DNA from 4 places in the Streptomyces rectiverticillatus genome. Region 1 is predicted to be linked to each of the others. Evidence: riboswitches for the same ligand, from Rfam matches in the RefSeq annotation. Region 1 holds a riboswitch; each other region holds the start of a gene.

Region 1 (5,750 bases):
GAGGCCGAGCTTGAGGAACGCCCCGTACGAGCGCGCCCAGGGCGCGTCCGTGCGCCGCGCGGCCACGACGTAGCCGGCGACGGCGATCAGCAGGCCGAGCAGCAGAACGTTCGTGGTGCGGGAGGCCGCCGCGGCCAGGCCGAGCGCCCACACCCACCAGGCGCCCGCGTGCAGGGCGGAGGCGCGCGAGGTGAGGGGCGCGCCCCCGGCACCGGCCCGGGCGCCGGCACCACCACCGGCCCCGGCCCCGGCCCTAGCCCTGGCACCCACCCCTGCCCCGCCCCGCGGCGGCTTCTTCCTGTCGCTCATCCGCGGCGTCGGCGGGCCTGCCAGAAGGCCGCGGCGCCCAGGACGACCACGGCGGCGATCCCGCCGATCAGACCGGCCGAGGGGCCGCTGCCGCCGTCGTCGCCGGAGCCCGCGCCGTCGGAGCCTTCGCTCCCGGCCGGGCCCGGCTGTGCGCTCTCCGTGCCCTGGGATTCCTTCTTCGCGCCGCCGACCTGCTCGCCGCAGCCCGTCCGCGGGTAGCCGGCGATGGCGCACAGCAGCGCGGAGGAGTCGTAGCGCAGCGGCTTGGCGACGGCGGCCAGCGCCTCGCCCGCGGTCGCGTCCTCGCCCACCTGGGCGCAGGCCGAGCGGGCGGCGGGCGGCGTCTCGCCCTTGGGGGCGTCCGCGGCCGTGCCGAAGTCGAGGACGACGGCGACGCGCTTCGTACCGTCCTTGGCGGGCGTACGGTCGCAGACCGCCCCGAAGTCGGCGGCGGTGCGCGGCTTCGCGGCCTCGGAGGAGTCCGCGCTGACGGCGAACCGGAACCCGACGGCCTCGCCGTCACCGGGCCGGGCCGTGGCCGGCCCCTGCGTGGCGTACGCCCACTGCCCGCCGGAGCCCTGCCAGAACGACCAGTACCGGTACCCGGCGGCCTGCGCGGGGGCGGTGCCGAGGAGGGTGAGGAGCACGGCGGCGAGCCCGGCGGTGAGCGCGACGAGCGCGCCGCCGCGCGTCACCGTGCCGCGTGCCGCAGCGGCTCGGGTCACAGCTGCTGCTTCTTCTTGCGGCCGCTGATCAGGAAGCCGATGCCGGCGCCGAAGGCCAGGCCGACGCCCACGATCCACCACACGTTGACGGTGACGGAGTCGTCCTCCTTCTCCTCCTCCTTCGTCCCCATGCCGCCGGTGGCCTTCTTCTCCGGGGCCGGGCCCGTGGCGTTCAGCTGCGACACCAGGTCGGTGCCCGCGAAGTCGCGCGGGTCGCCGCCCGCCGCGCGGGTGGCCAGGATCAGCTTGGCGAGGCGGCCGGGCTGGTCCTTGGCCCACTCGGCGGTGCCGCTCTCCTTGGACTGCAGCCACTTCAGGGGCTTCTCGGCGGCCGAGCGGTGGCCGCCGGCGGCGAGGGCGAGGGCGGCGTCGGCGGTGTTGCCCTGGTCGGGCTTGGCGGGGGCGCCGGGCATGGACGGCAGCAGGTAGCCGCCGTTCTTGTCCGTGGCGGCCACGAGGTAGCCGTCGACGGCCTCGGCGGCAGCGGCGGCGTCCTTGGGCTTCGCCGGGTCGTCGCCGGAGCACTCCAGCGGCTTGACCGGCTGGTCGGCGTCCTTCTTCAGGGGCTCGACGAGGTAGCCCTTGCCGCGCGTGGCGAGCGCGGCGGCGGCGCTGGCGAGGTTGTCGGCGCGCAGCCCCTTGTCGTCCTTGAGGTACGCGAACGCGCCGCGCTCGCCCTCCTCCTTCGCGTCGCAGCCGAGCTGGAAGGTCAGCAGCGTCTCGACGGGGTTCTTGCCGCCCTTGGCGGCCTCCTTGGCCGGGTCCTGGCCGGCCGCGGCGAACGCGCCGAGGGCGATGGAGGTGGAGTTGGCGTCGCTGGGGCTGCCGGCCTGGTAGCCCCAGCCGCCGTCCTCGTTCTGGTGGGCCTTGAGCCAGTCGAGGCCCTTCTTGACGGCTTCCGAGCGGCCGCCGACGGCGGCGAGGCCCTGCACGGCCGCGGCGGTGGCGTCCGTGAACTCGTCCTTCCGGGGGTCGCACGCCTTGCTCGTGTCGGCGCGGTAGCCGGGGAAGCCGCCGTCCGCGCACTGCTGGCCGGCGAGCCAGTCGACGGCCTGCTTGGCCGGGACGACGCCCGTCGCGCTCTGCGCCATGAAGGCCAGGGACTGCCGGAAGACGCCGTCGAACTTGGGGTCCGCCGTGCCGTAGAGCCCGGGGGCAGCCGGGGACGGGGAGCCGGCGGCGACGGCGGCGGGGACCACGGCCGTGCTCAGTGCGGCGGCGGTGGCCAGGACCGCGGCGCCGCGGCGCGCGTGGACGACGAGGGAGGGGGCCATGGGGTCGTGCCTCTCGGGTGGGTGTCACTGCGGTGGCCGGCGTGCCGGGGTGCGCGGTGGCGCAGCCGTGCGCGGCTGCCGCCCCGCGAGTTTCGCGCGGTGGCACCGGGCTCGGCTCCGCATACCTCGACGGTGCCGGTGGACCGGGCGGCACCGCCAGGCGGTACGACCGGCTCCGGAAGCCTGCCGCCTGGCCCGGGTGGTCCGGCTCGTACGGCCGTGCCGGGGCGGCGGGCCGTAGTCACGGTTGCGGGTCAGCGCCGGATTTGCACCGGCTTTCCCCGTTCCGAGGCGGGATGAAGTTGTCACGGACACTTTAACCGGCCGGGAACCGGCCGGGTCGGGGCCCGGCCGTCCGGTGAGCGGGGCGGCCGGCGGCTCCGCCGGGCCCCCGCAGGCCCCGCCGAGTCGGCCGTCCACCGGCCCCGCCCGGCCCCGCCGGGCCCGTCGCCCCCGTTGCCTCGGCGCCGGGGGAGCTGCTAACTGTCTGATGCAGCGTCAGATTCGACGCTCAGGGCTCCGCAGACGCGCGGGAGGCATCGGGCATGAACCAGGACATGAACCGAGACCTGAACCGGGACCCGGACCGGGACCTGAACCGGGACCCGGACCGGGACCTGAACCGGGACCCGGACCGGGACGGGAACGGACTGATCGAGCACGGGCAGCTCTTCATCGGCGGCACCATGACCGACCCCGCCGGCCGCGCCGTCATCGACGTGGTGTCGCCGCACTCCGAGGAGGTCATCGGCCGCGTCCCGCACGCCTCGCGCGAGGACGTCGACCGCGCCGTGGCCGCGGCCCGCACCTCCTTCGACTCCGGGATCTGGGCGGACCTGCCGGCGGCCGAGCGCATCGAGGTCGTCACCCGGATCAAGGACGGCATCGCCGCCCGGCACGAGGAGCTGGCCCGTACCGTCTCCGCCCAGAACGGCTCCCCCTACTCCTGGAGCGTCCTCGCCCAGGCCCTCGGCGCGATGATGGTGTGGGACTGCGCCGTCGCCGTCGCCCGCGACCTGCCCTACGAGGAGCGGCGGGCGGGCGCCCTCGGGCCGCTGCTGGTGCGGCGCGAGCCCGTCGGCGTCGTCGCGGCCGTCGTGCCGTGGAACATGCCCCAGCTGGTGGCCGCGGCCAAGCTCGCGCCCGCGCTGCTGACCGGCTGCTCGGTGGTGCTCAAGCCCTCGCCCGAGACGCCCCTGGACGCCTACCTGCTGGCGGAGATCGTCACCGAGGCGGGCCTGCCGGAGGGGGTGCTGTCCATCCTTCCCGCGGAGCGCGAGGTCAGCGAGTACCTCGTCGGCCACCCGGGCGTCGACAAGGTGGCCTTCACCGGCTCGGTCGCGGCGGGCAAGCGCGTCATGGAGGTCGCCTCACGCAACCTCACCCGCGTCACCCTGGAGCTCGGCGGGAAGTCCGCGGCGATCATCCTGCCGGACGCCGACCTGGACGCGGCCGTCACCGGCATCGTCCCCAACGCCTGGATGAACAACGGGCAGGCGTGCGTCGCCCAGACACGCATCCTCGCCCCCCGCGCCCACTACGCAGAGCTGGCCGAGCGCTTCGCCGCGGCCGCCTCCGCCCTCGTCGTCGGCGACCCCCTCGACCCCGCCACCCAGGTCGGCCCGCTCGTCGCCGAGCGGCAGCGGCGGCGCTCGCTGGAGTACATCGCGCTCGGGCAGCGCGAGGGCGCCAAGGTGCTCGCCGGCGGCGGCCGGCCGGCGGACCGCGGCACGGGCTGGTACGTCGAGCCCACCCTCTTCGGCGACGTCTCCAACGCCATGCGGATCGCCCGCGAGGAGATCTTCGGCCCCGTGATCTGCCTGCTGCCCTACGACACGGAGGAGGAGGCCGTGCACATCGCCGACGACTCCGACTACGGGCTCTCCGGCAGCGTCTGGACCGGTGACGCCGAGCGCGGCATCGAGGTCGCCCGCCGCGTGCGCACCGGCACGTACTCGGTCAACACCTTCGGCCTCGACATGTTCGGCCCTTTCGGCGGCTACAAGAACTCCGGCCTGGGGCGGGAGTTCGGGCCCGAGGGCTTCGCCGAGTACCTGGAGCACAAGACGATCCACCTGCCGGCGGGGCACGGGGAGCCCGCCGGGGGAGGGGCGTGACCGATGGCGGGGGAGCGCTGGCGCGTGCGGGTCGACCGGGGGCTGTGCGTGGGCTCGGGGATGTGTGCGGGGAACGCGCCGGAGGCGTTCGCGCTCGACGCGGGGCGGCGCTCGCGCCCGGTCGCGGAGGAGACGGACGCATCCGCTCCGGTGTTCACGGCCGCCGAGAGCTGCCCGGTGGAGGCGATCACGATCAGCGTCCTGGACACGGGTGAACCCGTCTTTCCTCCGGACCTTCCCCCGGACTTTCTCCCGGACTTCCCTCCGGAGGAGTGAAGCGGGGGCGTGTGCAGCAACGCCGTTCGCACGCACGCGCGTTGTTACTCATGCGTTCCGCACACTTCCTTGATGACACATGTGACTGGCCGGGCCCCTCACCCCGTGGAAATCTCAAGGCAACGCAGCCGAGGGGGGCGACGATGGACGCGCGGTACGAGGTCTACTGCCTGGCCGACAGGCACTTCTACGAGACCCCGGACCGCTTGTCCGTCCCAGGGGCGGGCGGCGAGGGCAAGGGCGAGGGTGAGGGCGAGGGCGAGGGAGCCCGAGAGGTCAGCCTGTACGAGACCGCCCGCCGCCCCGCCCCCGCCGGCTGGAGCACCGCCCGCCACGGCGACTGGCTCCACGTCTTCCCCGCCGGGGAGGACGGCGCCCCGCGGCCCGGGCAGCCCCTCCAGGGCTGGAAGATCCACGTCTCCGCCACCGCCGACATCGCGGACAAGACCGCCGCCGACGTCTGGGACTACTGCGTCGCCCGGGACATCCCGTTCAAGTTCGTCCCGGGCCCCCACTTGCTGCACCTGCGCAACAACAAGTACGCGGAGCGCGGCCACAGCGGGAAGTTCGTCACCGTCTACCCCTCCGGCGAGGAGCAGCTGCACACCACCCTCGCCGGGCTGCACGAGATCATCGGCGGCCGCCCCGGCCCGTACATCCTCACCGACCTGCGCTGGCACGAAGGCCCGCTCTACGTCCGCTACGGCGCCTTCACCCGCCGCTTCTGCATCGACGGCCGCGGCGCCCTCGTACCCGCGATCGAGGACGGGGACGGCAAGCTCGTCCCCGACTCCCGCAACCCCGCCTTCCAGGTCCCCGCGTGGGTGACGCTGCCCGGCTTCCTCGCCCCGCACCTCGCCGCGCGCAACGCCACCACCGTCGGCGACCTGCCCTACCGCATCGAGAAGGCCCTGCACTTCTCCAACGGCGGCGGCGTCTACGCCGGAACCGACACGCGCGACGGTCGCAAGGTCGTCCTGAAGGAAGGCCGCCCCCACGCCGGGCTCGCCGCCGACGGAGCCGACGCCGTGGCCCGCCTGGAGCGCGAG
Region 2 (5,750 bases), 470 kb from region 1:
GTAGGAGGCGCCGGTGGCGGCCGCGTCGAGGAGGGCGTCGACCAGATGGTCGCCCAAGAGGTTGACCTCGTCGACGTACAGCACGCCCCGGTGCGCGTCGGCCAGCAGACCCGGCTCGAAAGCCTTCACGCCCTCGCCCAGCGCCCGTTCGATGTCGAGCGCCCCCACGAGCCGGTCCTCGGAGGCGCCGACGGGCAGTTCGACCATGCGGGCGGGACGGGCGGCGTGCGCCGCCCCGTCCTCGTGCGGGCCGTCCGGGCAGGAGGGGTCGGGGGACGCCGGGTCGCACGAGAACCGGCATCCGGCGATGGCGTCGATCCACGGCAGCAGCGTGGACAGGGCGCGCACGGTCGTCGTCTTCGCCGTGCCCTTCTCACCCCGTACGAGCACCCCGCCGATGGACGGCGAGATGGCGTTGAGGAGCAGGCCCAGCCGCATGTCGTCCATGCCGACGACCGCGGTGAACGGGTAGGTGGCCGAGGCCGTCAACGGGTACCCCCTGTGTTGTCGTTCCGCGCGAGCGGAGCCGGTGCGCCCGGCGGTATGAACGGGACCCCCGGGGGAACCCCGTCCTCGATCAGCCGCAGCAGCGCATCCGTGTCCGCGTGTTCCTCGATCAGATCGCCCAGCCGGTCCAGCTGTTCCTCGCGCAGCGCCGCGAAGCTCGTGTCCGGCGCCGGGACGAACGCCCGGCCCGCGGCCTCCGCGACGCGCCGCAGGAACGCCCGCCGGAAGCCGTCGCTCTCCAGCGAGCCGTGCCAGTGCGTGCCCCACACGGCACCCACGCGGCAGCCGTCCAGGCTGTTTCCTTGGTCATCGGAGATGAACGCCTCGTCCCCGCCGCGGACGTCGGCCACACCGTGGTGGATCTCGTAGCCCTCGACGGGCTCGCCCAGGGCCGTGCCCACGGGCCGGGCCAGGGTCTTCTCCACGGCGAAGCGGATGCGCACGGGCAGCAGGCCCAGGCCCTCGACGGTCCCCGCCCGGGACTCCACCTCGTCCTCGATGCGCTCGCCCAGCAGCTGGAAGCCGCCGCAGATGCCGAGGACGGGGCGGCCCTCGGCGGCGCGCCGGGCCAGCGCGTCCGCGAGACCGCGCTCGCGCAGCCAGTTCAGGGCCCGCACGGTGCCGCGGGTGCCCGGCACCACGACCAGGTCCGCGTCGGCGAGCTCCTCGGGGCGGTCCACGAAGCGGACGACCACGCCCGGCTCGGCCGCCAGCGCGTCCACGTCCGTGAAGTTGGACATCAGCGGCACCGCACACACCGCGACCCGCAGCACGTCCGCCCCGTGCGGCGGGGCCACCACCGACTCCCGCACGGCGCCGCGCAGCGAGACGCGCAGGCCGTCCTCCTCGTCGATGCCGAGGCCGTGCGCGAACGGCAGGACGCCGAACGTCCGCCGGCCCGTCAGCTCGTAGAGCATGTCCAGGCCGGGCTCCAGCAGCGTCACGTCGCCCCGGAACTTGTTGACGACGTAACCCGCTATCAGCTCCTGGTCCTCGGGCGAGAGCAGGGCGGTCGTGCCGAAGAACGACGCGAAGACGCCGCCGCGGTCGATGTCGCCGACCACGACCACGGGCAGCCGGGCCGCCCGGGCGATGCCCATGTTGACGATGTCGCTGCGCCGCAGGTTGATCTCGGCCGGGCTGCCGGCGCCCTCGCAGATCACCGCGTCGTGCGTGCGCCGCAACTCCTCCAGGCACTCCGTCACCGTGCCGAACAGCTGCTCCTGACGGCCCGCGTGATAGCCGCGCGCACTGAGCTCGCCCACCGGCTTGCCCATCAGCACGACCTGGCTGCTGCGGTCGCCGCCCGGCTTGAGCAGCACAGGGTTCATGAGGGCGCTGGGCTCCACGCGGGCCGCGGCCGCCTGCATGGCCTGGGCCCGGCCTATCTCCGCGCCCTCACGCGTCACGAACGAGTTGAGCGACATGTTCTGCGCCTTGAACGGCGCGACCTTGACGCCCTTGCGGGACAGCCAGCGGCAGATGCCGGCCGTCACCACGCTCTTGCCCGCGTCCGAGGTGGTGCCGGCCACCAGCAGGCCCCCGCCCAGCGGGCCCGCGGGCCCGCTCCTGTCAGCCGTCACCGGCTCCTCCTCCGTGCGTACCGTGCGAAGCTTCCGACAGAGAGCCTGCCCACCACGGCCGTTCCCAGGGCCAGCAGGGAGATCCGGTGCGAGAGGCGTACGGCGCGCTCGATGTCGTCCGTGGCCACCGGGCGGTTCTCCGCCCCCAGCACGGGACGGTGCTCGACGCGGCCCGCGTACGCGAGGGTGCCGCCCAGGCGCACACCGAGGGCGCCCGCGAACGCGGCCTCCACGGGGCCCGCGTTGGGGCTGGGGTGGCGGGACGCGTCCCGCCGGGCCACCCGCCAGGCGCCGCGCGGATCCGGGCCCGCGAGGACGGCGAGGGCCGCGGTGAGACGGGCGCCGGGCCAGCCGGCGACGTCGTCGAGACGGGCCGAGGCCCAGCCGAAGCGGCGGTAGCGGGGGGACTTGTGGCCCACCATCGCGTCCAGCGTGTTCACCGCCCGGAAGCCCACCAGCCCCGGCACGCCCCCCAGGGCGCCCCACACCAGCGCGCCGACGACGGCGTCGGAGGTGTTCTCGGCGACGGACTCCACGACGGCGCGCGCGATCTGCTGCCCGTCCAGGGCCTGCGGGTCGCGCCCGCACAGGTGCGGCAGGCGCTCGCGGGCGACGTCCACGTCGCCGGCGGCGAGCGCGCCGCCGATGGCGCGGGCCTCGCGGCCCAGGGAGGTGCCCCCGAGCACGGCCCAGGTGGCCGCGGCGGTCAGGGCGACGCCGGCGGGGCGGGAAGAGCGCGCGGCGCGCGCCAGCAGCGCGGCACCGGCGGCGGCGCCGCCCGCGCACAGCAGGGCGTGCACGGCGCCGTGGCCGCGGTGGTCGCGCCACAGGCGCTGCTCGACGGCCTGGGCGGCGCGGCCGAACGCGGCCACGGGGTGGCCGCGGCGGGGGTCGCCCAGGACGCGGTCACCGAGGAAGCCGAGGGCGGCGCCGCACGCGAAACCGATCGGATCGGCACGCATCGGCTCAGACCGCCGTCACGCCTCGGCGGGGGGAGGGGAGTGTGCGGGGCGTTCGGTGGCGGGCGCCGGGCATGACGATGTGTCCTCACTCAGGGTCCGCGCCCTGGCTCGACGTGACCGGCGACCAGAGTCTCCTGGCTCCCGGATCCGCGCCGCCCCGGCCTTCCGGCTCGCCGCCGTGGCATCGCGTGGGGGAGACGCTCCCCGGTGACAGTGGCGGGACCGCGCCGGATTCACACCGGCTTCCTCTGCTGTCGCCGTTTGGCTCCGGAAGTCCACCATGTGCCGCGGGCGCCGTCAACTCACCTCTGACCTGGCCCGACCTGCCGTCCCCGGCTACGCCGAGCGGCCCGGGGCTGCCTGCGGCCCCCGGGAGGGAAACGCAGCGGCCGGGGCCCCCGGTGGGGAGCCCCGGCCGTCGAAGCGGGTCCGGCGGTCAGGCCACGATCAGGTAGATGCCGTACCCCACGGCCGCGGCGCACAGTGCGAAGCAGGCGTACGCGCCGGTGCGCGCCACCACGCCCGGGCCGGCCGCCGGGGCGGTGGCGGTGGGCCCGGCCTTGCGGGACGTGCCCACGATGCCGAGGGTGAAGACGGCCACGAGGCCGAGGGTGGCCACGAGGCTGACGCCGAAGACCTGGCCGAGTGCTGCCCAGTCGATGTTCATGGTGGTTCTCCTCCGTTGCCCGGCGGTCAGCCGGCCGTCGCGGGGGCGGGGGTGGCGGCGGCCGGGGCGGCGGTGGGGCCGGCCGGCGGCGGCGACACGGCCTGGAGGGCCGCGGTGACCACGCCGACGGGCTCCGCCGGGGCCGGGACGACGCCCTGCGGCTCGTTGAGGTCGTTGACGTTGTCGTGCGTGACCGGCTTGCGGCGCGAGGCCACCCAGATCGCGCCGCAGGCGACCAGCGCGAGGACGGCGACCGCGGTCACGCCCCAGTCGCCCTGGTCCGCCAGGAGCGCGGCGCCGGCGCCGACGAGGCCGGCGGCCGGGAGGGTCAGGCCCCAGGCGGCGATCATGCGGCCGGCGGTGGACCAGCGCACCACGCCGCCCTTGCGGCCCATGCCCGCGCCCATGACGGCGCCGGAGCAGACCTGGGTCGTGGAGAGCGCGAAGCCGATGTGGGAGGAGGCCAGGATGGTGACGGCGGCGCCGGTCTGGGCGGCGAAGCCCTGCGGCGGCTGGATGTCGGCCAGGCCCTTGCCGAGGGTGCGGATGATGCGCCAGCCGCCGAGGTAGGTGCCGAGCGCGATGGCGATGCCGGCGGAGGCGATGACCCACATCGGCGGGTCGGCGTCCACGCCCAGGGCGCCGCCGGAGATCAGCGCGAGGGTGATGACGCCCATGGTCTTCTGGGCGTCGTTGGTGCCGTGGGCGAGGGAGACCAGGGCGGCCGAGGCGATCTGCCCGGCGCGGTAGCCCTTGGCGCTGGCCTCGGGGTCGGCGTTGCGCGCCAGGCGGTAGGTCATGCGGGTGGCCAGCACGGTCGCCAGGCCGGCCACGACCGGGGCGACGACGGCGGGGATGAGGACCTTCATGACGACGGCGTCACCGTGGACGGCGCCGGTGCCCACCGAGGCGATGGTCGCGCCGATCAGGCCGCCGAACAGCGCGTGCGAGGAACTGGAGGGCAGGCCCGCGAGCCAGGTGAGCAGGTTCCAGACGATCGCGCCGACCAGTCCGGCGAAGATGATCTCCGGCCGGATTCCTGATTCGTCGACGATGCCCTTGGAGATCGTCGCCGCGACCTCCACGGACAGGAAGGCGCCTACGAGATTGAGCACGGCCGACATGGCCACCGCGACCTTGGGCTTGAGCGCCCCGGTGGAGATGGTGGTGGCCATGGCGTTGGCCGTGTCGTGGAAGCCGTTCGTAAAGTCGAACACCAAGGCCGTGACGATCACGATCCCGATGAGAAGCGTGATGTGTTCCATTCACCCAGGCAATCAGCTCGATGGTCAGTACAGCGTGGACCGTAAAGACCCTGGGTGAACGGAAGGTGAACTGGGTCGGACTGATCAGTGACGCGAGCCGGAGGCGGGGGACGGATGGACGGGTGGACGGACGGATGGAGGGACGGACGGATGGAGGGACGGATGAAAGAGAGCGAACAGATCCGCCGGGCATGGGCCGACGTCGTGGCCACGGCCCGGCGCACCACGGCCGACGGCCTCGTGGTGGGCACCTCGGGCAACGTCTCCGCACGGGTCGGGGAGGCCGTCGTCGTCACCCCGAGCGGCATCCCCTACGACCGGCTGACCCCGCGCGACCTGGTCGCCGTCGACCTGGAGGGCCGCCCGCTCCTGGGCGATCTGGCCCCCACCAGCGAGCTTCCCCTGCACCTCGCGGTCTACCGCGCCACCGGCGCCGTCGCGATCGTGCACACCCACGCCGTGCACGCCACGGCCGTCTCCACCCTCGTCGACGAGCTGCCGCTGATCCACTACATGGCCGGAGCCCTCGGCGGTCCGGTCCGCGTCGCCCCTTACGCCCTCTACGGCAGCGACGAGCTGGCCGCGCACGCTCTGGAGGCCCTCACCGGCCGCACCGGCTGCCTCCTGCGCAACCACGGAACCCTCACGTACGGCGCGAGCCTCGACCAGGCGTACGACCGCACCGCCCAGCTGGAGTGGATGTGCCGGGTCTGGCTCACCGCATCCTCGGTACCCGGCCGCGCGCCCACCCTCCTCACTCCGGCCC
Region 3 (5,750 bases), 2.6 Mb from region 1:
AGCGGCGGCGGTCGGCCTTCGTCTCCAGCCGCTCCAGCTTCTCGACCTCGTTGATCCACTTGAAGCAGAACTGGGCCTTCTCACGGATGGAGGGGATGTTCTCCACCGCGTCGAACGCCGCGGCGCGGTCGTCCGGGTCGGGCAGGTAGGTGTCCAGCAGCGTCAGATAGAACTGGACGTGCACGGCCTCCTCGAAGAGCTGCCGCGACAGGTACAGCCGCGCCTCGGGGGAGTTGATGTGCTTGTACAGCGTCAGGACCAGGTTGTTGGCCACGATCGAGTCACCGGTCGCGAAGAACGCGACCAGGCGGCCGATCATGTGCTGCTCGCCCGGGGAGAGCTTGGCGAGGTCGGCGACGTCCGAGTGGAGGTCGACCTCCTCCACGGTCCAGGTGTTCTTGATCGCGTCGCGGTAGCGGTCGTAGAAGTCCGGGTACCGCATGGGGCGCAGCGTCAGCTCGAAGCCGGGGTCGAGCAGGTTCTTCTGGCGTTCGGTCGACATTACTGGCAGGCCTCGCAGGACTCGGGGTTCTCAAGGGAGCAGGCGATGGCGTCCGCGTCGGGCGCGGCCTGCTGCACGGGGATGGTGGCGGGGGCGGCGGCGGTACCGCCGGACGCCGCGCGGGCGATCCGGGTCGCCGGGCGCGAGCGCAGGTAGTACGTCGTCTTGATGCCCTGCTTCCAGGCGTACGCGTACATCGAGCTGAGCTTGCCGATGGTGGGCGAGGCCATGAAGAGGTTCAGCGACTGGCTCTGGTCCAGGTACGGCGTACGGGACGCGGCCATGTCGATCAGGGCGCGCTGCGGGATCTCCCAGGCGGTGCGGTAGAGGTCGCGCACCTCCTGCGGGATCCAGCGCATCTCCTGGATCGAGCCGTTGGCCTCGGTCATCGCTTCGCGGGTGGTGCGGTCCCACACGCCGAGCTCCTTGAGGTCCTCCACCAGGTAGGTGTTGACCTGAAGGAACTCACCGGAGAGCGTCTCGCGCTTGAAGAGGTTGGAGACCTGCGGCTCGATGCACTCGTACACGCCGGCGATGGAGGCGATGGTGGCCGTCGGGGCGATGGCGAGCAGCAGCGAGTTGCGCATGCCGACCTCGGCGATGCGGGCGCGCAGCGCCTCCCAGCGGTCCTCCCAGGCGGCGACGGCGTTGGGGTAGTGGTCCGGGTGCAGCACGCCGCGGGCGGTGCGGGTCGCGGACCAGGCCGGGTGCGGGCCGTGCCGCTCGGCGAGGTCGGCGGAGGCCTCGTACGCCGCGAGCATGATGCGCTCGGAGATGCGGGTGGACAGCTCCTTCGCCTCGGGCGAGTCGAAGGGCATGCGCAGGCGGAAGAAGACGTCCTGCAGGCCCATCAGGCCCAGGCCCACCGGGCGCCAGCGGTTGTTGGAGCTGCCGGCCTGCTCAGTCGGGTAGAAGTTGATGTCCACGACGCGGTCGAGGAAGGTGACGGCCGTGCGGACCGTGCGGTCGAGCTTCTCCCAGTCCATCTCGCCGCCGGCACCGAGGTGCTGCGCGAGGTTGACGGAGCCCAGGTTGCAGACCGCGGTCTCGCCGTCGTTCGTGACCTCGAGGATCTCGGTGCAGAGGTTCGAGGAGTGGACGACCGCGCCCTTCTCGGCCGTCTGGTTGGCGGTGCGGTTGGCGGCGTCCTTGAACGTCATCCAGCCGTTGCCGGTCTGCGCGAGGGTGCGCATCATGCGGGCGTAGAGCACGCGGGCCGGGATCTGCTTGACGGCCTTGCCCTCGGCCTCGTACTTGCGGTACGCGGCGTCGAACTCGTCGCCGTAGAGGTCGACCAGGTCGGGCGTGTCGGCCGGGGAGAACAGCGACCACTCGGCGTCGGCCTCGACGCGGCGCATGAACTCGTCCGGGATCCAGTGCGCGATGTTGAGGTTGTGGGTGCGGCGGGCCTCCTCACCGGTGTTGTCGCGGAGCTCCAGGAACTCCTCGATGTCGGCGTGCCAGGTCTCGAGGTAGACGCAGGCCGCGCCCTTGCGGCGGCCGCCCTGGTTGACGGCGGCGACGGAGGCGTCGAGGGTGCGCAGGAACGGCACGATGCCGTTGGAGTGGCCGTTGGTGCCGCGGATCAGCGAGCCGCGCGAGCGGATGCGGCTGTACGACAGGCCGATGCCGCCGGCGTGCTTCGACAGGCGCGCCACCTGGTGGTAGCGGTCGTAGATCGAGTCCAGCTCGTCCAGCGGGGAGTCCAGCAGGTAGCAGGACGACATCTGCGGGTGGCGGGTGCCGGAGTTGAAGAGCGTGGGGGAGGACGGCAGGTACGACAGGGTGCTCGTCAGGCCGTACAGCTCGGCGACGTCGGCGACGGCGCGCACGGAGTGGTCCTCGGCCAGGCCGCAGGCCACGCGCAGCAGGAAGTGCTGCGGGGTCTCGATCACGTTGCGGGTGATCGGGTGGCGCAGCAGGTAGCGGCTGTGCAGGGTGCGCAGGCCGAAGTAGCCGAAGCGGTCGTCGGCGCCGTCGGCGAGGGCCGTCTCGACCAGCTCGTCCAGGCGCGCGGCGTGGGTGGCCACGAAGGCGGCGGTGTCGTCCGCGATCAGGCCTTCCCGGTGGCCGACGGCGACCGAGGCGGAGAAGGACGTGGCGCCCTGGCCGGCGGCCTCATCGGCGATCGCGCGGGTGAGCAGCCGGGCGGCGAGCTTGGAGTACTCGGGCTCCTCGGCGATCAGCCCGGCGGCGGCCTCGGTGGCGAGGGAGCGCAGCTCGGCCTCGTCCGAGCTCGCGCTCCGGCCCCGCAGCGCGGCGGCGGCGACCTTGCCCGGGTCGGTGGCGGGAAGGTCGGCGGTGAGGTCGGTCAGGGTGCGCAGCAGCGCGGTCCCGGGGCCGCCGGTCGCTTCTTCCGCAGTCACTGAGACGGACCCTGAAACCGGGTCTGCGGGCGCGATGGTCACTGAGGCTCTCCCTCGCTCGGCTGGGTGGGCCGGCGGGAGGGCACGACGGTCGCGCACGGGCACGCCTGATGGACCAGGGCATGCCTCGTAGGCGTCCGCCGGCCCAACCCGCGAGGCCCGGACGAATTCAACGCCCATAGCCGAGCCCAGGGCAGGCTCGGTGGAGGGCGTGCTGCCGGCAGGTACTCGGACTCCTGCATGCGCGGCTTAACGGCATACATGCACCGTTGCGGGACAGTTCCGGATTTTCACCGGATTCCCCTGCGACGACAGCGAGGACGAGCATACATCTAGTGCCGCCCCTCGCACGCGCCCCCACATGTTGTGTCGCGCGGTAAGCGCATGGGTCGGAATGTGTTATCAGGCCCCGGTGTTGAGGGTGGGTTCGCAGGTCGGAGGGGGGTCGGGCGCGGGGCACGGCGAAGGGCCGTCACGCCCCTTCCAGGGGGGCGTGACGGCCCGGTCGGCTCCGCGGGGCGAGGGCCCCGCGGAGGGTCGCTCTAATGGCCTCCAGGGGCCCCTGCGGTGGCCGGCGGGAGCTCGCTCCGGACCCCGGGGTCGCCGGCGTCCGCCGTGTAGTCCGCCGCCGTGGTCTCGTCCGTGCCGTCCGGCACGCGGAGCGCCTTCAGGGCGAACGTCAGAACGATGACGACGATCACATTGAGCGCGAAGGCGGTGAGCCCGATATAGCCCTTTTCTCCAATAAGGGGGATGAGGTTGGTATTCCCGAAATGATCCTGCGTCGCGCTCGGCGTGTCGTACGCCTTCCAGGTGCCGTACCCCATCCCTGCGGCCCAGCCGGCCAGCAGGGCCCAGCGGTGGAACCAGCGGGTGAAGAGCCCGCCCACGAGCGCGGGGACGGTCTGCAGGATCCAGATGCCACCGAGCAGCTGGAAGTTGATGGCGACGGTCTTGTCCATGGTGAGGACGAAGACGAGCGCGCCGACCTTCACCAGCAGCGAGGCGAGCTTGGAGACCTTCGCCTCGTGCCCGGGCGAGGCGTCCGGCCGGATGAAGTCCTTGTAGATGTTGCGGGTGAAAAGGTTCGCCGCGGCGATCGACATGATCGCGGCCGGGACCAGGGCGCCGATGCCGATGGCGGCGAAGGCCACGCCCGTGAACCAGTCCGGGAACATGTTCTCGAACAGCTGGGGGATCGCGAGCTGCCCGTTCTTCACCTTGATCCCCGCGGCGATGGCCATGAAGCCGAGCATCGCGAGCAGGCCCAGCATCAGGGAGTACAGCGGCAGGATCGTGGTGTTGCGGCGGATGACGTTGCGGCCTTTGCTGGAGAGAACCGCGGTCACCGAGTGGGGGTAGAGGAAGAGCGCCATCGCCGAGCCGAGCGCGAGCGTCGCGTACGCCCACTGCGCGTCCGGACCGCTCACCAGGGCGCCGCGCGGCTTTCCGGTCTCCGGGTTCTTGACCGCGAACGCTTCGCCCGCCTTGCTGAAGATGTGGTCGAAACCGCCCAGCTTGATGGGGATGTAGATGATCGCCACGATGATCACGATGTAGATCAGCGCGTCCTTGACGAAGGCGATCAGCGCGGGCGCCCGCAGCCCGGAGGAGTAGGTGTAGGCCGCGAGCACGCCGAAGGCGATGAGCAGCGGCAGATCCTTCATAAACCAGTTCGACCCGCCACCCACGCCCAGCACGTCCAGGACCGCCTGGATGCCGACGAGCTGCAGCGCGATGTACGGCATCGTCGCGAGGATGCCGGTGAGCGCGAGGGCGAGCGAGAGGCCCTTCGAGCCGAAGCGGCCGCGGACGAAGTCCGACGACGTCACGTAGCCGTGCTTGTGGGAGACCGACCACAGACGGGGCAGGAAGGTGAAGACCAGGGGGTAGCAGAGGATCGTGTACGGCACCGCGAAGAAGCCGGCCGCACCGCCCGCGTAGATCGCCGCCGGGACGGCCACGAAGGTGTACGCGGTATAGAGGTCGCCGCCGAGCAGGAACCAGGTGACCCAGGTGCCGAAGGACCGGCCGCCCAGCCCCCACTCGTCGAGGTTGTCCGCATTCTCCGCACGCCGCCACTTCGAGGCCATGAAGCCCATGACCGTCACGGCGAGGAAGAAGAAGATGAAGACGGCGAGCGCCACGCCGTTCACGCCGTCCTTCATCGCCGCTCACCCGCCTTGCGGGCCCGCTCCTGGCGCCGCACGAGCACGTAGGCGACGACGGTGAGCAGGGTCGATACGGGCACCCACAGCATCTGGTACCAGTAGAAGAAGGGGATGCCGATGAAGGCGGGCGCGGTCCTGGCGTAGGAGTCGACCCACAGCATCGCGACGAACGGTACGGCCAGACACAGCCCCGCCACGGCCAGGGGCACGGTGACGACCGCCCTCCTGCCGCCCTCCGGTGGTTCCGTCATGGTGACTCCCCCCTGTGTGATCACTGCGTGATGCGCAGGAAATCTAGGCGAGGGCCCCGCTGGGCGTCACCCCCTGTCCGCATATCGGTATGACAACGACATCGGGCCTGTTGAAAAGGCGTTCCGTTTATGGTGAGTTGATGGACATGGAGGGGACTTGAGGTGGGCGGTCGCCGGCTGCGGCGACGTCGTGCGGGGTCGCGTACTGCCGGCCCTGCGCGGCCTGGGCGAGGAGACGGCGTACGTCTGGGGGAGGGACCCGGCGCGCGCCGCCCGCACGGCCGCGGAGCACGGGGTGCCCGCGGGCGGTGACGACCTCGGCCGGCTCACGGCCGCCGACGCGGTGTACGTGGCCACGCCCGTCGCGGCGCACGTGCCCCTCGCGCTCCACGCGCTGCGCGCCGGCTGCCACGTCCTGGTCGAGAAGCCCCTGGCGGGCGCGCTCGGCGGCGGGGGTGTC
Region 4 (5,750 bases), 1.7 Mb from region 1:
TCCTCGCGGCCGACTACGTACGCACCTACAGCAACATCGACTTCACGTCCATGGAGACGGCGAACGAGGCCGGACGGCGCGCCGCCGGCGCAGTGGTCACGGCGGCGGGGGCCGGGGGTGCGGCGGACGTGCCGACGTTCGCCGGCTACGAGGCGCCGGAGTACGCGGCCCTGAAGGGCGAGGACCTCCGCCGCTGGCGCCGGGGACTGCCGCACGTCCTGGACACGCCGCGGCACTAGCCCGCCTGCGTCCGGAGGACCCGGCCACACGGGCCGGACCAGGGGCTGAGCCGCACCGCCGGACGGACCGCGGCGGTCGGCACGCCTACGCCCCGCTGCCGTCTCCGCCCTCGACGACCCGCCGGGCCGCCTCGCTCTCGGCGGCGGCCGGCGACAGCTCGCTCAGCGTGTCGAGGTCGGTGTCCTCCCGCAGTTCCTTCTCCCAGGCGGCGGCCAGCTTCTCCTGCTGCTCGCGCGGCCGCCGGCCGACCTCCTCGCGGTGAGCCGGGCTCAGGGCCTCCAGGAATCGCGCGACATCGTCGGTCGGCATGGGTTCTCCCTCATCAGCGTCGACGGGCATCCCCTTCCCGGCGCCGGGAGGCCACCGACGGGCCGGGCCTGCCCCTTCACCTGAAAGGGGACGGGTCCGGCGCCGGCAGGCGGAGCACGCGGGCCGTCCGCTCCCGGGGGCCGGGAGCGGGCGGCCCGCCGGGCGGGCCCTGCTACTCCTGCCGCACGTACAGCAGCAGACGGGCGAAGAGGCCGGGCCGGGCGGGCGGTGCTCCGCGGGGCGCGGCCGGCTCGGCCTCCGCGACGGGGACACTCGCGCCGGGCCCGGCGGGAGGCTTCTCCCCGGCCGGGGACGCGGGTTCCGCACCGCGCAGGGGGCTCGTGGTGCCCGGAGGGTGCTCACCGTCGGTGGAGGCGGGCTTGGGTTCTGGGCCGTGGGCGCGGTAGACCTGGGCGCGCAGATACGCACTCAGGACACGCGCGGGATCGAGGGGCATGACGTCTCTCTGCTCTCGTGCCTGCCGGTGTGAAGGGAATGCCGCACGTGTACGCCTGCCCCGGACGGGCAGGGGCCGGCGCGGGCCTTCTCAGCAGCGCAGGACGTCGTTGCGCGCGGGGCCGGCGGACGACGCGGGGCCCTCGGGGTCGGCCAGGGGCGACAGCGGGCAGGACGGGGCCGCCGGCGAGGCGGACGCCCGGAAGGGCGGGAGGCAGGAGCGCCTGGAGGGCGATACCGAGGAGCGGGGCGAACGGGTGTCCGCGACGCAGTCGTCGGTGGCGGCGAACTCCACGGAGACGGAGCTCTCCTCCGCGGGGCCCAGGGCGTAGACCGTACCGCTCCCTCCGGAGAACAGCAGGAGGACGGAGACCAGCACGGCGACGACGGCCCGCACGGCGGGCCGCCACGGCAGCGGCTCAGGACTCCACAGGTTCATGCACTAAGCGTAATCAGTCAATTACTTTCGGCGCATTCCACCGTTCGGGTGAGGCCGTTGAATCGGACGCTGCATCTTCGTGCGGGAGCCGGGCACCTGGCCCGGATGGTCGCACAGCCCGCGCCGGAGCACCCGGGCGCGCCGTACGGTCGAGGCAGGGCCTCTCCGCTCGGCGGCGGACCCCGAACACGGCCAGGACGGCGAAGGAGGAGCAGTGACGGATGCCCGGGAGAGTGCGGACCACGTCAGCGTGCATCTGACGGACTGCGGCCACCAGGACGCGGGCGCCGTCTTCGGCGTCCTCGAGGCGGTCTTCCCCGAGGCCGGGCCGCCGCGCGGCGAGACCGGGCCCGGCGCCCCCGGCGCCGGCCCCATGATCTGGTGCATGAGCGTCGACACCCGGACGCGCACCGGCGGCGACGCGGTGCAGCCCGCGGGGACACCCCTGGCGGGCACGGTGACCGCCGATCTCTTCGGCGCGGCGGACCCCGTCCGCCAGGTCAAGGAGGAGCTCGAACGGGCCTTCGCCGTCGAGCACCGCGGGCACGTCTCCGGCGAGCACGAGATGGAGCTGCGCCTGCGCCTGGCCACGCTAACGGCCTCCTGAGGAAGGCCTGTTCGCGCGTTACGTGTCCCATGCCACAGTCCGGTATCCGAACAGGTCTGTCCGTGGGCCCGTCCGGCACCATATGGTGACGGTGCAGCCGGTTCGCCCTGCTCGCCAGGCAGGCGCGTCGCAAGAGGGAACCCGGTGGGAATCCGGGACTGCCCCGCAGCGGTGAGCGGGAACGACCGCCGTCATACGCACTGGATCCGCACGGATCCGGGAAGCGACGGCCAGTAGGTGCCCTATGGCGTGCCCGCGAGTCCGAAGACCTGCCGACTGCCCGTGCGCTGCCGAGCGCACGGAGATCCCGGTGACCTCGAGGGCGGGTCGGCGCACATACCAGGCGGGCACGGACGGCGGCGCACACGCGACCGCACTCCGGTGGCAACCCGCCCGGTTCCGTCGTTCCTTCGCGCCTTCCGCCCGTCCCCCGGGGTCATGGACGCACGCACGCTCGCGAAGGAGAGTTCCGTGACCAGCAAGTCCGCAGCCGCGGCAGCCCAGGCCACCGTGTACGGCTATCCCCGTCAGGGCCGCAACCGTGAACTGAAGAAGGCGATCGAGGGGTACTGGAAGGGCCGCGTCACCGCGGGCGCCCTCCGGGACACCGCCGCCGCACTGCGCCGCACCAATTGGCAGCAGCTGGCCGATGCCGGCGTTCACGAAGTGCCCACGGGTGACTTCTCGCTCTACGACCACGTCCTGGACACCAGCGTCATGGTCGGCGCGATCCCCGCGCGGCACCGCGCGGCCGTCGAAGCCGACTCCCTCGACGGCTACTTCGCCATGGCCCGCGGCACCCAGGACGTGGCGCCGCTGGAGATGACCAAGTGGTTCGACACCAACTACCACTACCTGGTCCCCGAGCTCGGCCCCGATACGGTCTTCACCGCGGACTCCACCAAGCAGGTCGCCGAGCTGAAGGAAGCCCTGGCCCTCGGCCTGACCCCCCGTCCGGTCCTCGTCGGCCCCGTCACCTACCTGCTGCTGGCCAAGGCCGCACCCGGCGTCGCCGCCGACTTCGAACCGCTCACCCTCCTCGACCGGCTGCTGCCGGTGTACGCCGAGGTGCTCGCCGACCTGCGGGCCGCCGGGGCCGCCTGGGTGCAGCTCGACGAGCCCGCCCTGGTCCAGGACCGCTCCCCCGCCGAGCTGAACGCCGCCGGCCGCGCCTACCGCGACCTGGGCGGCCTCACGGACCGGCCCCGGCTGCTCGTCGCCTCCTACTTCGACCGGCTCGGTGAGGCCCTGCCCGTCCTCGCCAAGGCCCCCGTCGAGGGCCTCGCCCTGGACTTCACCGGGCCCGCCGCCGCCAACCTCGACGACCTCGCGGCCGTAGGCGGACTGCCCGGCAAGCGCCTCCTGGCCGGCGTCGTCAACGGCCGCAACGTGTGGATCAACGACTTCGAGAAGTCCCTGTCCACCCTCGGCACCCTCCTCGGCCTCGCCGACCGCGTCGACGTCTCCTCCTCCTGCTCCCTGCTGCACGTCCCGCTGGACACGGCGGCCGAGCGGGAGATCGACCCGCAGATCGTGCGCTGGCTCGCCTTCGCCCGCCAGAAGACGGCCGAGGTCGTCACCCTGGCCCGCGGCCTGGCGCAGGGCACCGACACCATCGCGGCCGAACTGGCCGCCAACCGCGCCGACCTGGCCTCCCGCTCCGGCTCGGCCATCACCCGCGACCCGGCCGTGCGCGCCCGCGCCGCGGCCGTCACCGACGCCGACGGCCGCCGCTCGCAGCCGTACGCCCGGCGGGCGGCCGCACAGCGCGCCCACCTCGGCCTGCCGCTGCTGCCGACCACCACCATCGGCTCCTTCCCGCAGACGACGGAGCTGCGCACCGCCCGCGCCGACCTGCGCGCCGGGCGGATCGACGAGGCCGCGTACGAGCGGCGCATCGAGGCCGAGATCCGCGAGGTCATCTCCTTCCAGGAGAAGGCCGGCATCGACGTCCTGGTGCACGGCGAGCCCGAGCGCAACGACATGGTGCAGTACTTCGCCGAGCAGCTGACGGGCTATCTGGCCACGCAGCACGGCTGGGTCCAGTCGTACGGCACGCGCTACGTCCGCCCGCCGATCCTCGCCGGCGACATCTCCCGCCCCGAGCCGATGACCGTGCGCTGGACCCGCTTCGCCCAGTCGGTGGCGGGCCGCCCGGTCAAGGGCATGCTGACCGGCCCGGTCACCATGCTCGCCTGGTCGTTCGTCCGCGACGACCAGCCGCTCGGCGAGACCGCCCGCCAGGTGGCCCTCGCCCTGCGCGACGAGGTGAACGACCTGGAGGCCGCCGGGACGTCGGTGATCCAGGTGGACGAACCCGCCCTGCGCGAGACGCTGCCGCTGCGCGCCGCCGACCACGCCGGGTACCTCGCGTGGGCGACCGAGTCCTTCCGCCTGTCCACCAGCGGCGTCCGGCCGGACACCCAGATCCACACGCACATGTGCTACGCGGAGTTCGGCGACGTCCTCCAGGCCATCGACGACCTCGACGCCGACGTCATCAGCCTGGAGGCGGCCCGCTCGCACATGCAGGTCGCCGCGGAGCTGGCCGTCACCGGCTACCCGCGCGAGGTCGGCCCGGGCGTCTACGACATCCACTCCCCGCGCGTCCCGGGGGCGGACGAGGCGGCGGCGCTGCTGCGCAAGGGCCTGGAGGCGATCCCCGCCGAGCGCCTGTGGGTCAACCCCGACTGCGGTCTGAAGACCCGCGGCTGGCCCGAGGTCCGGTCCTCCCTGGAGAACCTGGTCACGGCGGCCCGCACGGTCCGGGCCGAGCTCCCCGGCCGGACCTCCTGACGGTGAGATGACGGGAGGGGGCGGCGCCGGGCGACCCGGCGTCCGCCCCCTCCTGCCGCGCCGTCAGTGCACGGGCAGGATCCGGCCGAGGTGGTAGTCCAGCGTCGTCCGGACGTCGGCGAGGGTGCGCCGGCCGTGGAGCACGTCCATGCCCAGCCCCGTCACCCCCGACACCAGCAGGTCCGCCTCCCGTCCCGGGTCGGTGCCGGGCGCCGCCCCCGCCTGTGCGATCAGGCCGGCGACGAGCTGCTCGACGGGCTGGGAGGCGTGCAGGAAGACCTCGGCCAGCGCCGGGTCGGTCAGGCTGCGCACGTAGTACGCGACGAAGACGCGCAGGGCGCTGCGGCGCTGCTCGTCCAGGGGCAGGAACTCGTTCAGGACGGCTCCCAGCACCGCCCGCAGATCCGCCGGGTCGGGCAGTGCGGCCATGCGCGCCCGGGCCCGCCGGTCGTTCTCCTCGTGCAGCAGGTGCAGTGCCGAGACGAGGAGGCCGTGCTTGCTCCCGAAGTGGTACTGGACGACGCGCAGTGAGACCCCGGCCTCGGCCGCGACCTCGCGCATGCTGGCCGCCTCCAGGCCCCGCTCCGCCGCGATCCGCCAGACGGCCTCGGCGATCTGACGCCGCCGCCCCTGCCCCGCGCCGCCGGCGAGGGGCTCCCCGGCCGCGGCCGCCGCCGCGCGGCCGCCGCGCTCGCCGGCCCGCCGCCGGTACGCCTTGGCCTGGCAGCTCCGCGAGCAGTAGACGGGCGGGCGGCCCCGGACGGCCACGGCGAGCGGCGCGGCGCAGACGCGGCACCGATCCTGATTTTCGTCACGCACGAATACAGCCTACCGCTTGCTTAAATGCGTGACGAAACCCGACATTCTCCCCCTTTTCATTGATACAGTCGTATCACCGAAACG

Evidence for each region. A riboswitch is a leader RNA that binds a small molecule or an ion and turns the genes downstream of it on or off. The one in region 1 is predicted to bind cobalamin.
Region 2: linked by a shared signal. The riboswitch ahead of FGW37_RS07740 (cobalamin biosynthesis protein) and the one ahead of FGW37_RS09775 (SCO2321 family membrane protein) in region 1 are both predicted to bind cobalamin.
Region 3: linked by a shared signal. The riboswitch ahead of FGW37_RS21650 (ribonucleoside-diphosphate reductase subunit alpha) and the one ahead of FGW37_RS09775 (SCO2321 family membrane protein) in region 1 are both predicted to bind cobalamin.
Region 4: linked by a shared signal. The riboswitch ahead of metE (5-methyltetrahydropteroyltriglutamate--homocysteine S-methyltransferase) and the one ahead of FGW37_RS09775 (SCO2321 family membrane protein) in region 1 are both predicted to bind cobalamin.

What each region holds. Positions count from the first base shown of each region.
Region 1 is NZ_CP040752.1:2,292,060-2,297,809, reverse strand. Features, by position in the region: partial or broken gene FGW37_RS09785 (energy-coupling factor transporter transmembrane component T family protein) at 1-309, opposite strand, end outside; gene FGW37_RS09780 (SCO2322 family protein) at 306-1,034, opposite strand; gene FGW37_RS09775 (SCO2321 family membrane protein) at 1,031-2,308, opposite strand; cobalamin riboswitch at 2,521-2,648, opposite strand; gene FGW37_RS09770 (aldehyde dehydrogenase) at 2,995-4,425, shown strand; gene FGW37_RS09765 (ferredoxin) at 4,429-4,701, shown strand; gene lanKC (class III lanthionine synthetase LanKC) at 4,845-5,750, shown strand, end outside.
Region 2 is NZ_CP040752.1:1,826,632-1,832,381, reverse strand. Features, by position in the region: gene FGW37_RS07750 (putative cobaltochelatase) at 1-447, opposite strand, end outside; gene FGW37_RS07745 (cobyric acid synthase) at 486-2,057, opposite strand; gene FGW37_RS07740 (cobalamin biosynthesis protein) at 2,087-3,052, opposite strand; cobalamin riboswitch at 3,181-3,300, opposite strand; gene FGW37_RS07735 (hypothetical protein) at 3,489-3,719, opposite strand; gene FGW37_RS07730 (inorganic phosphate transporter) at 3,746-4,984, opposite strand; gene FGW37_RS07725 (class II aldolase/adducin family protein) at 5,147-5,750, shown strand, end outside.
Region 3 is NZ_CP040752.1:4,928,488-4,934,237, forward strand. Features, by position in the region: gene FGW37_RS21645 (ribonucleotide-diphosphate reductase subunit beta) at 1-502, opposite strand, end outside; gene FGW37_RS21650 (ribonucleoside-diphosphate reductase subunit alpha) at 502-2,910, opposite strand; adenosylcobalamin-variant (AdoCbl-variant) riboswitch at 3,083-3,183, opposite strand; gene mctP (monocarboxylate uptake permease MctP) at 3,411-5,036, opposite strand; gene FGW37_RS21660 (DUF3311 domain-containing protein) at 5,033-5,290, opposite strand; gene FGW37_RS21665 (Gfo/Idh/MocA family protein) at 5,448-5,750, shown strand, end outside.
Region 4 is NZ_CP040752.1:566,957-572,706, forward strand. Features, by position in the region: gene FGW37_RS02255 (hydroxysqualene dehydroxylase) at 1-239, shown strand, start outside; gene FGW37_RS02260 (hypothetical protein) at 325-549, opposite strand; gene FGW37_RS02265 (hypothetical protein) at 722-1,006, opposite strand; gene FGW37_RS02270 (hypothetical protein) at 1,097-1,444, opposite strand; gene FGW37_RS02275 (hypothetical protein) at 1,659-2,051, shown strand; cobalamin riboswitch at 2,132-2,342, shown strand; gene metE (5-methyltetrahydropteroyltriglutamate--homocysteine S-methyltransferase) at 2,523-4,847, shown strand; gene FGW37_RS02285 (TetR/AcrR family transcriptional regulator) at 4,911-5,666, opposite strand.